2 regions of the Streptomyces sp. R35 genome follow, and region 2 is predicted to be linked to the other one. Evidence: predicted binding sites of a transcription regulator. Region 2 holds the regulator's gene; the other holds the start of a gene.
The links. The regulator HrcA, encoded in region 2, represses chaperone genes, less so after heat shock. The targets are predictions, from matches to a motif close to TTNGCACTCNGNNNNNCNGAGTGCNAA.

Region 1 (7,870 bases), 1.3 Mb from region 2:
CGGCGGCGGCGACCTCGGAGGTACGGTCGGTCGAGCCCGAGTCGACGACGACGATCTCGTCGACGAGGGGCACCTGTTGCATCAGGTCGTGGCGGATGACGGCGACGATCTCGCCGACCGTCTCCTCCTCGTTGAGGGCGGGCAGCACTACGCTGACCGTCGATCCTGAGGTGCGTTTGGCGGCCATGAGCTTGTGGAGCGGGCGGTCGGTAACGGACCAGGAGCGTGTGCTCAGCCAGCGCTCGACTTCTTCCAGCACAGTCTGCGGCTCCTCACTGTCTGGTCACACACTCTCATCAGCATGTGATCCATCTCGCGGTTCGGACGACTATCTCAACTGTCCTGGCCTTCGGTTACAGTCTTGAACAACGCGGATGACCATCGCATGTCCTGGATCATCAGCACGTACTGTGTTCAACAGTTCAACAATCAAATACCGCTCATCCAGAGGGGCAGAGGGATACGGCCCGATGAAGCCCCGGCAACCCTCCAGCCGGTCTCGTACGACTACGTTGTCGTCGCGAGGCTCCCGGCTTGGGAAGGTGCCAAATCCGTCTCACGGCGAAGTGCGCCGTGAGGAAGATGAGGAGAAAGGGCCTCGCCTCCATGGCTGCGCAGACAGTTGCAAGCACCACGAACACGGGAATCTCCGCCGACTCGGCCAACTCCGTGGACCTCGGTCCGGCCGCCGCGCTTTCCTGCCGCGAGTGCGGCCACCGCGTCCCGCTCGGCCCGGTCTTCGCCTGCGAGGAGTGTTTCGGCCCGCTGGAGATCGCGTACGACTTCTCGGCCTACGAAACCGAAGAACTCCGCAAGCGCATCGAAGCGGGTCCCGCGAACATCTGGCGTTACGCGCCCCTCCTGCCCGTCCCCGCGGACGTCGCCGAGAAGCCGAACATCAACCCCGGCTGGACCAAACTCGTCCAGGCCGACAACCTCGCGCGCGAGCTCGGTGTCGACGCCGGCAAGCTCTTCGTGAAGGACGACTCCGGCAACCCGACGCACTCCTTCAAGGACCGCGTCGTCGCCCAGGCCATCGAGGCCGCCCGCGCCTTCGACTTCACCACCCTCTCCTGCTCCTCCACCGGCAACCTGGCCGGCGCGGTGGGTGCCGCCGCCGCCCGCGCCGGCTTCCGCTCCTGCGTGTTCATCCCGCACGACCTGGAGCAGGGCAAGATCGTCATGGCCGCGATCTACGGCGGCGAGCTCGTCGGCATCGAGGGCAACTACGACGACGTGAACCGTTTCTGCTCCGAGCTGATCGGCGACCCCGCCGGCGAGGGCTGGGGCTTCGTCAACGTCAACCTGCGGCCGTACTACGCGGAGGGGTCCAAGACCCTCGCGTACGAGATCTGCGAGCAGCTCGGCTGGCAGCTTCCCGACCAGCTGGTGATCCCGATCGCCTCCGGCTCCCAGCTCACCAAGGTCGACAAGGGCCTCCAGGAGCTGATCAAGCTCGGGCTCGTCGAGGACAAGCCGTACAAGATCTTCGGCGCCCAGGCCGAGGGCTGCTCGCCGGTGTCCGTCGCCTACAAGGCCGGCCACGACGTCGTACGCCCCCAGAAGCCGAACACCATCGCCAAGTCCCTCGCCATCGGCAACCCGGCGGACGGGCCGTACGTGCTCGACATCGCGCGGCGGACGGGTGGGGCCGTGGAGGACGTCAACGACGAGCAGGTCGTCGACGCGATCAAGCTCCTCGCCCGGACCGAGGGCATCTTCGCGGAGACCGCCGGTGGAGTGACCGTGGGTGTGGCGAAGAAGCTGATCGAGAATGGTCTCCTCGACCCGACCCTCACGACCGTCGTCCTCAACACCGGCGATGGTCTGAAGACGCTGGACGCGGTGGCCGGTACGGGGCTGACGGCGACCATTCGTCCCAACCTGGAGTCGTTCCGGGAAGCTGGGCTCGCGTAAGTAGGGCCGTTCTCTTTCTGCGGGCCGGTGGGGGCTGGTCGCGCAGTTCCCCGCGCCCCTTTGGGGGCGCTCCACCTGACCGGAGGTCACAAGGCATGAGCGTCAACGTTCGCATCCCCACCATCCTGCGCACCTACACCGGCGGCAAGGCCGAGGTGAGTGCCGAGGGTGGGACTCTCGCCGAGGTCATCGCCGACCTGGAGAAGAACCACACGGGTATCGCCGCGCGCGTGCTGGACGACCAGGGCAAGCTGCGCCGCTTCGTCAATGTGTACGTCAACGACGACGACGTGCGGTTCGAGCAGGGGCTGGAGACGGCTACGCCGGACGGTGCGGGCGTCTCGATCATCCCGGCCGTCGCCGGAGGCTGATCGCTACCCTCGGTAACGCCGAATACGCAGTGTTCATCGAATTGCCCTCTCCGTGAGAGAAACGGAGGGGGCAATTCTGCATGGTTGAGCGGGGTACAGTTGGGGAACCCGCTTCGCTATTCATGCCGGATGCATATGAGTACCTGTGCGACACCCGACAAGAAGTAGCCAAAGTGCCCCTCCTTTTTGAGCCTTTTATGGCATATACGGGGCCCGACTTGCCCTGAAACTTCGCAAGTCCTCCGCATTTTCCCGATCGGCGATGCCCAGAATTCTCGTCCGATTGACCTGTTGCAGACGGCAGTTGGACAGATACATTCAGCCGCGGTCGACGCGTTCCGGCGCACACCCCCAATCGTTGGGGGGTGAGGTCTGACCCGGATCCGCGAAGTGTGGATCTGTGCAAGGGCCAGTAATAGGGGAGTTAGGCATGGCTCAGGGCACCGTCAAGTGGTTCAACGCGGAGAAGGGGTACGGCTTCATCGCGGTCGACGGTGGTGCGGACGTCTTCGTGCACTACAGCGCGATTCAGATGGACGGCTACCGCACCCTTGAAGAGGGTCAGCGAGTGGAGTTCGAGATCTCGCAGGGCCAGAAGGGTCCGCAGGCGGACATGGTCAAGCTCGCCGTCTGATCCGGCGCGATCGGCCACCGACGCACTCACGCCGAGGGGCCCGCATCCCACCTGGGATGCGGCCCCTCGTGCGTTCCGGGGCGTTCCGGGCGTCCCCTTCGTTCGTGAGAGGCGCTTGCACTCGCAGGGGTCGAGTGCTAATCATTGGCGTTAGCACTCTCCCAGTGAGAGTGACAGAACTTGGATCGGGCCAGTGAGGTCCGCAGGCCGGTGGGGCAAGGAACCACAAGGGCTGCAGGCCGTCCGTCGCGGGCGCGGGCGCGATCCGGAGCAATCCACCCCGTCCGGGAGGACCACTTCACATGGCCAAGATCATCGCGTTCGACGAGGAGGCACGGCGCGGTCTCGAGCGCGGGATGAACCAGCTCGCCGACGCCGTCAAGGTCACCCTTGGCCCCAAGGGCCGGAACGTCGTCCTCGAGAAGAAGTGGGGCGCCCCCACGATCACCAACGATGGTGTTTCCATCGCCAAGGAGATCGAGCTCGAGGACCCGTACGAGAAGATCGGCGCCGAGCTGGTCAAGGAAGTCGCCAAGAAGACGGACGACGTCGCTGGTGACGGTACGACCACGGCGACCGTTCTCGCCCAGGCGCTCGTCCGCGAGGGCCTGCGCAACGTAGCCGCCGGCGCCAACCCGATGGCTCTCAAGCGCGGTATCGAGAAGGCCGTCGAGGCCGTCTCCGGTGCCCTCCTTGAGCAGGCCAAGGATGTCGAGACCAAGGAGCAGATCGCTTCCACGGCCTCCATCTCCGCCGCCGACACCCAGATCGGCGAGCTCATCGCCGAGGCGATGGACAAGGTCGGCAAGGAAGGCGTCATCACCGTCGAGGAGTCCCAGACCTTCGGTCTGGAGCTGGAGCTCACCGAGGGTATGCGCTTCGACAAGGGCTACATCTCGGCGTACTTCGCCACCGACATGGAGCGTATGGAGGCCGTCCTCGACGACCCGTACATCCTGATCGCCAACTCGAAGATCAGCAACGTCAAGGACCTGCTGCCGCTTCTCGAGAAGGTCATGCAGTCCGGCAAGCCGCTGCTGATCATCGCCGAGGACGTCGAGGGCGAGGCCCTGTCGACCCTGGTCGTCAACAAGATCCGTGGCACCTTCAAGTCCGTAGCCGTCAAGGCCCCGGGCTTCGGTGACCGCCGCAAGGCCATGCTCGGCGACATCGCCATCCTCACGGGCGGCGAGGTCATCTCCGAGGAGGTCGGCCTCAAGCTGGAGAACGCGGGCATCGACCTGCTCGGCCGCGCTCGCAAGGTCGTCATCACCAAGGACGAGACGACGATCGTCGACGGCTCGGGTTCGGCGGACCAGGTTGCCGGTCGCGTCAACCAGATCCGTGCCGAGATCGAGAACTCGGACTCGGACTACGACCGCGAGAAGCTCCAGGAGCGTCTGGCGAAGCTGGCCGGCGGCGTGGCCGTCATCAAGGCCGGTGCCGCCACCGAGGTCGAGCTCAAGGAGCGCAAGCACCGCATCGAGGACGCCGTTCGCAACGCGAAGGCGGCCGTCGAGGAGGGCATCGTCGCCGGTGGTGGCGTGGCCCTCATCCAGGCCTCCGCGGTCTTCGAGAAGCTGGAGCTCGAGGGTGACGAGGCGACCGGCGCCAACGCCGTGCGTCTCGCCCTGGAGGCCCCGCTCAAGCAGATCGCCGTCAACGGTGGTCTCGAGGGTGGCGTCGTCGTCGAGAAGGTCCGCAACCTGCCCATCGGTCACGGCCTGAACGCCGCCACCGGTGAGTACGTGGACATGATCGCCGAGGGCATCATCGACCCGGCGAAGGTGACGCGCTCTGCCCTGCAGAACGCCGCCTCCATCGCCGCGCTGTTCCTCACCACCGAGGCCGTCATCGCCGACAAGCCCGAGAAGGCCGGCGCGGCCGCTCCGGGCGGCATGCCGGGCGGTGACATGGACTTCTGATCGACTCGGCCATAACGGCCCTGGTTGATCTCTGTCCTTACGTTCCGAGGGCGGTACCCCCACTCCCAGGGGGTGCCGCCCTCGGGCGTGTTCGGGATCACATGTGGGTGGTGCGGGGCGGCGGAATGAGTCGACGGACGGAGGAGTTGACGTTCACGGGTGGTTGATGCACATGCACATACCACCTGGAATCCCCGTCTTACTCGACGTCGGATCGACCCCCGTGACCGACCTCTCCGAGGAGCCCCTACGTGACTGCCGCCCCCTCCCGCGCAGCCGAGATCCTGTCCCGCCCCGTCTCCCTGAACGGCCTGACCGTCCCCAACCGGATCGTGATGGCGCCGATGACCCGGCAGTTCTCGCCGGGTGGTGTCCCCGGCGAGGACGTGGTCGGCTACTACGCCCGCCGCGCCGCCGCGGGCGTGGGCCTCATCGTCACCGAGGGCACGTACGTGGGCCACGACTCGGCCGGGCAGAGCGACCGCATCCCGCGCTTCCATGGCGAGGAGCAGCTCGCGGGCTGGGCGAAGGTCGCCGACGCCGTGCACGCCGCGGGCGGGAAGATCGTGCCGCAGCTGTGGCACATCGGCATGGTGCGCGAGGCGGGCCAGCCGCCGTTCGCCGAGGCCCCCGCGGTCGGCCCCTCCGGCCTGCGCATCGGCGCCACCGAGGCCACCGGCAAGGCCATGACCCAGACCGACCTGGACGACGTCATCGCGGCGTTCGCCGAGGCCGCGGCCGCCGCCGAGCGCATCGGCTTCGACGGCGTGGAGATCCACGGCGCGCACGGCTACCTCCTCGACCAGTTCCTGTGGGAGGGCACCAACCGCCGCACGGACGCGTACGGCGGTGACCTGGTGGCCCGTACGAAGTTCGCCGCCGAGATCGTCGCCGCGGTGCGCGCGGCCGTCTCGCCCGAGTTCCCGATCATCTTCCGCTACTCGCAGTGGAAGCAGGAGGCGTACGACGCCCGGCTCGCCGAGACGCCGGAGGAGCTGGAGGCGCTCCTCGCCCCGCTCGCCGCGGCCGGGGTGGACGTCTTCCACGCCTCGACGCGCCGCTACTGGCTTCCGGAGTTCGAGGGTTCCGACCTCAACCTCGCGGGCTGGACGAAGAAGCTGACCGGCAAGCCCACCATCACCGTCGGCTCGGTCGGGCTGGACGGCGACTTCATCAAGGGCTTCATGGGGGAGGGCTCCCCGGTCAAGGGCATCGACGACCTCCTCGACCGCCTGGAGCGCGACGAGTTCGACATGGTCGCCGTCGGCCGCGCGCTGCTCCAGGACCCGGAGTGGGCGGCGAAGGTCCTCGACGGCCGCTTCGGTGACCTGGCGCCGTACGACGCGGCAGCACTCCGCACCCTGAGCTGACCCACCGGTTCCTCGCCCCCGCCGCCCCTACCCGTCCCATCCCCAGGGGCTCTGCCCCTTCGACCCCGTTCGGTTGTGTGTCGGGTGCGGGTGGGTGGGGGCTGGTCCGAAAGATTGCGCAGTTCCCCGCGCCCCTAAAGACGGCGGTGGGCGGGGGATCGCGGGGCGAAGCCCCGCGCCTTCAGGGGCGCGGGGCTTCGCGGGCAACCCCCACCGGCCCGCAGGCGACACACAACCCAACCGCACGGCTGACCCCTCCCCCAAAGTTTCGCTTGCTTAAGTCAATCAATTTGGGTTAGCTTGAGTAAGTCAAGCAACCTTGCCTGTCCCGGAGGCCCGCCATGTCCGACACCCTTGCCCGACCCGCCGACGCCGGAGGCTCACCGCGGTCGAACGCCGTGGTGGCGGTGCTGGCCCTCGCCGGAATCGTCGTCTCGCTGATGCAGACCCTGGTGATCCCGATCGTCCCGGAGCTGCCGAAGCTCCTCCACGCCTCGGCGTCGGACACCATCTGGGCAGTCACCGCCACGCTGCTCGCCGCCTCCGTCGCCACGCCGGTCGTCGGCCGCCTCGGCGACATGTTCGGCAAGCGCCGCCTGCTCCTGGTCAGCATCGTCCTGCTGGTGGCCGGTTCGGTCGTCTGCGCGCTGAGCGACTCCCTGGCCCCGATGATCATCGGACGGACCCTGCAAGGCCTGGCCGCCGCTGTCGTCCCGCTCGGCATCAGCATCATGCGTGACGTCCTGCCCAAGGAACGGCTCACCAGCTCCATCGCGCTCATGAGCGCCTCGCTGGGAGTGGGCGGCGCCCTCGGCCTGCCCACCGCCGCCTTCATCGCCGACCGCTTCGACTGGCACATCCTGTTCTGGACTTCCGCCGCACTCGGCGCCGTCGCCTTCGCCCTCGTCCTGACCCTCGTGCCCGAGTCCAAGGTGCGCGCCGGCGGCCGCTTCGACCTGATCGGCGCCATCGGCCTGTCGACCGCCTTGGTCTCCCTGCTGCTGGCCGTCTCCAAGGGCTCCACGTGGGGCTGGACCAGCGGCACCACCCTCGGCCTGTTCGCCACGGCGGTCGTCGTGCTGCTGGCCTGGGGCGCGTACGAGCTGCGCACCAGCCAGCCGCTGGTGGACCTTCGCACCCTCGCCCGCCGTCAGGTGCTCTTCACCAACCTCGCCTCGGTGGCCTTCGGCTTCTCGATGTTCGCGATGTCCCTGGTCCTGCCGCAGCTGCTCCAGTTGCCCACGCAGACCGGCTACGGTCTCGGCAAGTCCATGCTGACCGTCGGCCTGGTGCTGGCCCCGCAGGGCCTGGTGATGATGGCCATGGCGCCGGTCTCCGCCGCCATCACCAAGGCCAAGGGCCCGAAGATCACCCTCATGATCGGCGCGGTCATCGTGGCCGCCGGCTACAGCCTCAACATCGTGCTGATGTCCGAGGTCTGGCACCTCATCCTGGTCTCCTGCATCATCGGCGCCGGTGTCGGCTTCGCCTACGGCGCGATGCCCGCGCTCATCATGGGCGCTGTGCCCGCCACCGAGACGGCCGCCGCCAACAGCCTCAACACCCTGATGCGGTCCATCGGTACGTCGTTCGCCAGCGCCCTCGCCGGTGTGATCCTGGCCCAGATGACCACCACCTTCGGCACCACCGCCC
Region 2 (7,870 bases):
CTACTGCGACTTCAATACCTACACGGCGACCGAGCTGCGCGGCACCGGTGGCGTGCTCGCCTCCCGGGACAACTACGCGGACACGCTGACCGACGAGGTCCGGCTCGCCCGCAAGGTCCTCGGCGACGACCCGCGCCCCGTCCGCACGGTCTTCGTCGGCGGCGGTACGCCGACCCTGCTGGCTGCCGACGATCTCGTACGGATGCTGGGGGCGATCCGTGACGAGTTCGGGCTCGCGGACGACGCGGAGATCACCACGGAGGCGAACCCCGAGTCGGTCGATCCGGCATACCTCGCGACCTTGCGCGCCGGGGGCTTCAACCGGGTCTCCTTCGGGATGCAGAGCGCCAAGCAGCATGTACTGAAGGTGCTCGACCGCACGCACACGCCCGGCCGTCCCGAGGCCTGTGTCGCCGAGGCCCGTGCGGCGGGCTTCGAGCATGTGAACCTGGACCTGATCTACGGCACGCCCGGGGAGTCCGACGACGACTGGCGTGCCTCGCTCGACGCGGCGCTCGGTGCCGGGCCCGACCACATCTCCGCGTATGCGCTGATCGTGGAGGAGGGTACGCAGCTCGCCCGTCGTATCCGCCGTGGCGAGGTTCCGATGACGGACGACGACGTGCACGCGGATCGGTATCTCATCGCGGACGAGGTGATGTCGGGGGCGGGCTTCGAGTGGTACGAGGTGTCGAACTGGGCCGCTTCCGAGGCTGGGCGCTGCCTTCACAACGAGCTGTACTGGCGGGGAGCCGACTGGTGGGGGGCGGGGCCTGGGGCGCACAGTCACGTCGGTGGGGTGCGGTGGTGGAACGTGAAGCATCCTGGGGCGTATGCCTCGGCGCTGGCCTCCGGGCGGTCGCCGGGGGCGGGGCGGGAACTTCTCTCCGAGGAGGATCGCCGGGTTGAGCGCGTTCTTCTGGAGCTGCGGCTTCGTGAGGGGTGTCCGCTGTCTTTGCTTCGGGTGGATGGGCTTGCGGCGGCGGCGCGTGCGCTGGGTGAGGGGTTGCTCGAAGCCGGGCCGTACGACGAAGGTCGTGCCGTTCTGACGCTGCGCGGGCGGTTGCTCGCGGACGCGGTCGTCCGGGACCTGGTGGACTGAGGGCCCTTTTTCGCCCCCGCCGCCCCTACCCGTCCCATCCTTCTGGGGCTCCGCCCCTTCGACCCCGGGTGCGGGTGGGTGGGGGCTGGTCCAAAAGATTGCGCAGTTCCCCGCGCCCCTTTTAGGGGCGCGGGGAACTGCGCAATCTTTTAACGGGATGGGACGGGTAGGGGCGGCGGGGGCGAAAAAACGTCGTGCGGACCTCTACTCCGGGGCCGTGACGAAGTCGATCAACTCCTCCACTCGGCCCAGGAGTTCCGGCTCCAGGTCCTTGTAGGAGCGGACGTGGGACAGGATGTGCTGCCAGGCCGCGCCGGTGTTTTCCGGCCAGCCCAGGGAACGGCAGATGCCTGTTTTCCAGTCCTGGCCGTGGGGGATGCGGGGCCAGGAGGGGATGCCTACGGAGGACGGTTTCACGGCCTCCCAGATGTCGATGTAAGGGTGGCCGAGGACCAGGGCGTGGTCGCTGGTGACCGACTCGGCGATGCGGGACTCCTTGGTGCCGGGGACGAGGTGGTCGACCAGGATGCCGAGGCGGGCGTCCGGGCCGGGGTCGAAGTCCGCGACGATCGAGGGGAGGTCGTCGATGCCCTCCAGGTACTCGACGACGACGCCCTCGATGCGGAGGTCGTCGCCCCAGACCTTCTCGACGAGTTCGGCGTCGTGGCGGCCCTCGACGTAGATGCGGCCCGCGCGGGCCACCCTGGCACGCGCACCCGGTACCGCCACCGAACCCGAGGCCGTGCGGGCGGGACGCGACGCGGGCGCGGCCGACGGGCGGACCAGCGTCACCACCCTGCCCTCCAGGAGGAAGCCGCTCGGCTCCAGCGGGAAGACGCGGTGCTTGCCGAAGCGGTCCTCCAGGGTCACCGTGCCTGCCTCGCAGCGGATCACCGCGCCGCAGAAGCCGGTGCCGGGCTCCTCGACCACCAGACCGGGGTCCGCGGGGACCTCGGGCACGGGCTTGGGCTTCTTCCACGGCGGGGTCAGGTCCGGAGAGTACTGGCGCATTCGGATGACGATAGGAGAAGCCCCGCCGTCGTGTCGTACGGGCTCCTACGACACGCCGAAGCGGGTCGCCAGCGCGTTCCGCTGGGCCCGGACAAACGCCGCATTCACCGCCGCCCCGTGTCCCGGTACGTACACCGCGTCCTCCCCGCCCAGGTCGAGCAGCCGGTCCAGGGCCGCCGGCCAGTGGGAGGGGACGGCGTCCGGTCCCGCCTGGGGTTCGCCCGATTCCTCCACCAGATCGCCGCAGAAGACGATCTCCGGTGAACCGAGTGTGTTTGGGGTGGCTGGTGTGGCTGGTGTGCCTTGGATCAGTACCGCCAAGTCGTGGCCCGTGTGGCCGGGGCCCACGTTCGCCAGCAGGACCTGCACGCCGCCGCCCAGGTCGAGGGTCCACTCGCCGGACACCGAGTGGCGGGGGTGGACCAGGAGGTCCGCGGCCTCGGCCGCCTCGCGCGGGTCGAGGCCGTTGCGTACGGCGTCCGTGCGCAGTTCCTCGCGGTCGTGGGCGAAGACCGAGTCGAGGCCGACCGGCCCGAACACCTCCACGCCCGCGAACGCCGCCGCGCCGAAGACATGGTCGAAGTGGGGGTGGGTGAGTGCGAGGTGCGTCACTCGGCGGTCCGGGCCGAGGAGCCGCTGGGCCTCCGTGCGCAGCCGTGCGCCCTCCCCGAGGCTCGACCCGGCGTCGATCATCAGCGCCGCGCCCTCGCCCACCACGAGCCCGACCGTGCAGTCCCAGACCGGCAGCCGCCGCCGTCCCACCCGGGGCGCCACCCTTTCCCACCCCAACTCTTCCCAAGTCACGCTCATAAGGAGACGCTAAGCGGGCTCGGGGAAGTGAGGCACGCCCCCACGCCGCCCGGCACGGCACCTCGCCGCACTGCCGAATCACCCAAGTACATCCAGTACGAGGGCGATCCGGCAGCACGCCGATGCACCGCACCGGACGACGCGGGAACGCACCCCACTTCCCCGAGACCGCTTGGCCGTGAGAGCGCGCAGCACACGACATCGCAGGCCCGCCCTTGCCGGGGCCGTACCTCACCGCCGTACACTGGGCCGGGGAACGCTGGCACTCGCGTGCGATGAGTGCCAGGACGAAGGTCATGAAGGCCATGAAGGTCACGAAGGCCACGATGCTGAATTCTGGAGGTGTGCGCGATGCTCAGTGAACGCAGGCTCGAAGTGCTGCGCGCCATCGTCCAGGACTACGTGGGCACCGAGGAGCCGGTCGGTTCCAAGGCGCTCACCGAGCGGCACCGCCTCGGTGTCTCGCCGGCGACCGTGCGCAATGACATGGCCGCGCTGGAGGACGAGGGCTACATCGCCCAGCCGCACACCAGCGCCGGACGCATCCCCACCGACAAGGGCTACCGGCTCTTCGTCGACAAGCTCGCGGGCGTCAAGCCGATGACCGCGCCCGAGCGGCGGGCCATTCAGAATTTCCTCGACGGGGCTGTGGACCTCGACGACGTCGTCGGCCGGACCGTACGGCTGCTCGCGCAGCTCACGCGGCAGGTCGCCGTCGTGCAGTACCCCTCGCTGACGCGCTCGACGGTGCGGCACGTGGAGCTGCTGTCCCTCGCCCCAGCGCGCGTGATGCTGGTGCTGATCACGGACACCGGCCGGGTCGAGCAGCGCATGATCGACTGTCCGGTGCCGTTCGGCGAGACCTCGCTGGCGGATCTGCGCGCGCGGCTCAACAGCCGGGTCGCGGGCCGCCGTTTCGCGGACGTCCCGCAGCTCGTGCAGGACCTCCCGGACGCGTTCGAGGCGGAGGACCGGGGTACGGTCGCGACCGTGCTCTCCACCCTCCTGGAGACACTGGTCGAAGAGACCGAGGAGCGGCTGATGATCGGCGGCACCGCCAATCTGACCCGCTTCGGACATGACTTCCCTCTCACCATCCGGCCGGTGCTCGAAGCACTGGAGGAGCAGGTCGTGCTCCTCAAGTTGCTTGGTGAGGCCGGGGATTCGAGCATGACCGTGCGAATCGGGCACGAGAACGCGTATGAGGGACTCAACTCCACGTCCGTGGTCTCGGTCGGCTACGGTTCGGGCGACGAGGCAGTAGCGAAACTTGGCGTGGTCGGACCGACCCGCATGGATTACCCGGGAACGATGGGAGCGGTACGAGCGGTGGCACGGTACGTCGGACAGATCCTGGCGGAGTCGTAAGTGGCCACGGACTACTACGCCGTACTCGGCGTGAGCCGCGACGCGTCCCAGGACCAGATCAAGAAGGCGTTCCGGAGGCTCGCACGCGAGCTGCACCCGGACGTCAATCCCGATCCGAAGACGCAGGAGCGGTTCAAGGAGATCAACGCCGCGTACGAGGTGTTGTCGGACCCGCAGAAGAAGCAGGTCTACGACCTCGGCGGCGACCCGCTGTCCGCCTCCGGTGGCGGTGGCGCCGGCGGCTTCGGCGCGGGCGGCTTCGGGAACTTCTCGGACATCATGGACGCCTTCTTCGGTACGGCGTCGCAGCGCGGCCCCCGGTCGCGTACGCGGCGTGGCCAGGACGCAATGATCCGGCTCGAGATCGAGCTGGACGAGGCGGCCTTCGGCACGACGAAGGACATCCAGGTCGACACGGCCGTCGTCTGCGCCACCTGTAACGGTGAGGGCGCGGCGCCGGGTACCTCGGCCCAGACCTGTGACATGTGTCGCGGGCGGGGTGAGGTGTCCCAGGTCACGCGGTCGTTCCTGGGCCAGGTCATGACGTCCCGGCCGTGTCCGCAGTGTCAGGGCTTCGGGACCGTGGTTCCGACGCCGTGCCCCGAGTGCGCTGGTGACGGGCGGGTGCGGTCTCGTCGGACGCTGACCGTCAAGATCCCCGCCGGTGTCGACAACGGCACGCGGATCCAGCTCGCGGGCGAGGGCGAGGTCGGGCCCGGTGGCGGACCTGCCGGTGACCTCTACGTCGAGATCCACGAACTCCCGCACTCGACCTTCCAGCGGCGCGGTGACGATCTGCACTGCACGGTCACCATTCCGATGACCGCGGCGTCGCTCGGTACGAAGGTGCCGCTGGAGACGCTCGACGGGCTGGAGGAGGTCGACATCCGGCCGGGCACGCAGTCCGGGCAGTCGATTCCGTTGCACGGGCGGGGTGTCACGCATCTGCGGGGCGGTGGGCGTGGTGACCTGATCGTCCACGTCGAGGTGATGACGCCGACGAAGCTGGATCCTGAGCAGGAGCGGTTGCTGCGGGAGCTGGCGAAGCTGCGGGGGGAGGAGCGGCCCACCGGGCAGTTCCAGCCCGGGCAGCAGGGGTTGTTCTCGCGTCTGAAGGATGCGTTCAACGGTCGCTGACCCCGTTCGCTTGTGTGTTGGCTGCGGGTGGGTTGGGGGCTGGTCCAAAAGATTGCGCAGTTCCCCGCGCCCCTTTTAGGGGCGCGGGGAACTGCGCAATCTTTTGGGGGTCTGGGGGCGAAAAAAGGCCCCTCGCGGGTGCTCATCCCGGTGGCCTATGCCAGGTGGACGGCCGGATTCGGACTTGTTCGGGGGACGTGACAACATGCCGTCATGTCCACCGCACTGACCGATCTCTTCCCACACCCGATCGTGCAGGCCCCCATGGCGGGCGGCGTCTCCGTGCCGCAGCTCGCGGCTGCCGTGTCCGAGGCCGGCGGGCTGGGTTTCCTCGCCGCCGGGTACAAGACCGCCGACGGCATGTACCAGGAGATCAAGCAGCTGCGCGGGCTCACGGGGCGCCCCTTCGGGGTCAATCTGTTCATGCCGCAGCCCGAGTACGCGGACGCGGCCGCCGTCGAGGTGTACGCCAACCAGCTCGCCGGTGAGGCCGCCTGGTACGAGACCGAACTCGGCGACCCCGACAGCGGCCGCGACGACGGCTACGACGCCAAGCTCGCCGTCCTCCTCGACAACCCGGTGCCGGTGGTCTCCTTCCACTTCGGCGTCCCGAGCCGTGACGTCCTGGATTCCCTCGCCCGCGCCGGCACGCTGACGATGGTCACGGCGACCACCGCTGAGGAGGCGCTGGCCGTGCAGCGGGCGGGTGCCGCCGCGGTGATCGTGCAGGGCGTGGAGGCCGGTGGCCACCAGGGCACCCATCGCGACAACCCGGAGACGGACGGCACGGGGATCGGGCTGCTGTCGCTGATCGCGCAGGCGCGCGAGACCGTACAGATCCCGATCGTCGCCGCCGGCGGCATCATGCGCGGCAGCCAGATCGCCGCCGTCCTCGCCGCAGGCGCGAGCGCGGCCCAGCTCGGCACCGCGTTCCTCGCCACCCCGGAGTCCGGCGCGAACGCCGTGCACAAGCAGGCGCTGACCAACCCCCTCTTCGTACGGACGGAATTGACGCGCGCGTTCTCCGGCCGCCCGGCGCGCGGACTCGTCAACCGCTTCCTGCGCGAGCACGGCCCGTATGCGCCCGCCGCGTACCCCGAGGTCCACCACCTCACCTCCCCGCTGCGCAAGGCGGCGGCCAAGGCGGGCGACGCGCAGGGCATGGCGCTGTGGGCCGGGCAGGGCCACCGTATGGCGCGCGAACTGCCCGCGGGACAGCTCGTGGAGGTGCTGAACGCCGAACTCGCCGCCGCGAAGACAGCGTTGTCGGCTCCGGAGGAGTTCCCGGAGTCCTCGGAAGGGGGTGCGGACCGATGACGGCACCGGTGTTCGTGGTCGAGCACTTCAACGCGGGCGGCGGCGGACGTTATGTCCTCGACGGACCCGAGGGGCGGCACGCCGTCTCCGTGAAGCGGCTGCGGGCCGGCGAGGACGTCATCCTCACCGACGGGGCCGGGCGGTGGGCGGAGTGCGTCGTCGTCGACACCGAGGGCAAGGACCGGCTGATCGTCCACATGGACTCCTTCTCCGAGGAACCTCCGGAGTCCCCTCGTATCACCGTCGTCCAGGCCCTCCCCAAGGGTGACCGGGGCGAGCTCGCCGTCGAGACCATGACCGAGACCGGCGTGGACGCGATCGTCCCCTGGGCGGCCTCCCGCTGCATCACGCAGTGGAGGGGCGAGCGGGGTCTGAAGGCGCTCGCCAAGTGGCGGGCGACGGCCCGGGAAGCCGGCAAGCAGTCGCGCCGCGTCCGCTTTCCCGAGGTCGCGGACGCGATGACGACCAAGCAGGTTGCCGCACTTCTCGCCAAAGCCGATCTCGCGGCGGTGCTGCACGAGGACACGGAGCTCGGGACCGAGCCGTTCGCCACGGCGGAACTTCCCTCCTCCGGGGAGATCGTGCTGGTGGTCGGGCCCGAGGGCGGGATTTCTCCCGAGGAGGTCGAGATCTTCACCGCGGCGGGGGCGAGGACGTTCCATCTGGGGCGTACCGTGCTGCGTACATCGACCGCCGGGACCGTGGGCACGGCGCTGCTGCTGGCCCGTACGGGTCGCTGGTCCTGACCTGGTCTGGCCTGACCTGATTTGACCGCCGCGTATCCACGGGGGATGCCTTGGAACTCGCTCAAGTACGGCTGCTCGTCTCGGACTTCGCTGCCTGCTACCGCTTCTACGCCGATGTCCTCGGGCTCAAGCCCCAGTCGGGGGCGACCGAGGGGCCGTACGAGAAGTTCAGCCCTGCTACCGGCTCTGCGGGGATGGCTCTGCAGGATCGCGCGATGATGGCCGAGGTCCTTGGTGAACTGGGCGATCCGGTGAACGGGCATCGCTCGCTGGTCGTGCTGCGTGTCGACGATCTCGATGCCTACTGCGACGAGATCACCTCCCGCGGGGCCACCCTTCTGCACGGCCCCGTCCCCATGACCGACCGCCTGCGCGTCGC

Region 1: a site for HrcA is predicted at 3,073-3,099, ahead of groL (chaperonin GroEL). Genes of this name have one in related genera too.

What each region holds. Positions count from the first base shown of each region.
Region 1 is NZ_CP163440.1:5,096,932-5,104,801, reverse strand. Features, by position in the region: gene AB5J50_RS23305 (glucosyl-3-phosphoglycerate synthase) at 1-259, opposite strand, end outside; SAM riboswitch class I at 438-589, shown strand; gene thrC (threonine synthase) at 607-1,917, shown strand; gene AB5J50_RS23295 (MoaD/ThiS family protein) at 2,013-2,288, shown strand; gene AB5J50_RS23290 (cold-shock protein) at 2,719-2,922, shown strand; gene groL (chaperonin GroEL) at 3,225-4,847, shown strand; gene AB5J50_RS23280 (NADH:flavin oxidoreductase) at 5,099-6,217, shown strand; gene AB5J50_RS23275 (MFS transporter) at 6,559-7,870, shown strand, end outside.
Region 2 is NZ_CP163440.1:3,817,601-3,825,470, reverse strand. Features, by position in the region: gene hemW (radical SAM family heme chaperone HemW) at 1-1,102, shown strand, start outside; gene AB5J50_RS17570 (DUF3097 domain-containing protein) at 1,307-2,113, opposite strand; gene AB5J50_RS17565 (MBL fold metallo-hydrolase) at 2,159-2,923, opposite strand; gene hrcA (heat-inducible transcriptional repressor HrcA) at 3,275-4,291, shown strand; gene dnaJ (molecular chaperone DnaJ) at 4,292-5,428, shown strand; gene AB5J50_RS17550 (nitronate monooxygenase) at 5,642-6,745, shown strand; gene AB5J50_RS17545 (16S rRNA (uracil(1498)-N(3))-methyltransferase) at 6,742-7,491, shown strand; gene AB5J50_RS17540 (VOC family protein) at 7,542-7,870, shown strand, end outside.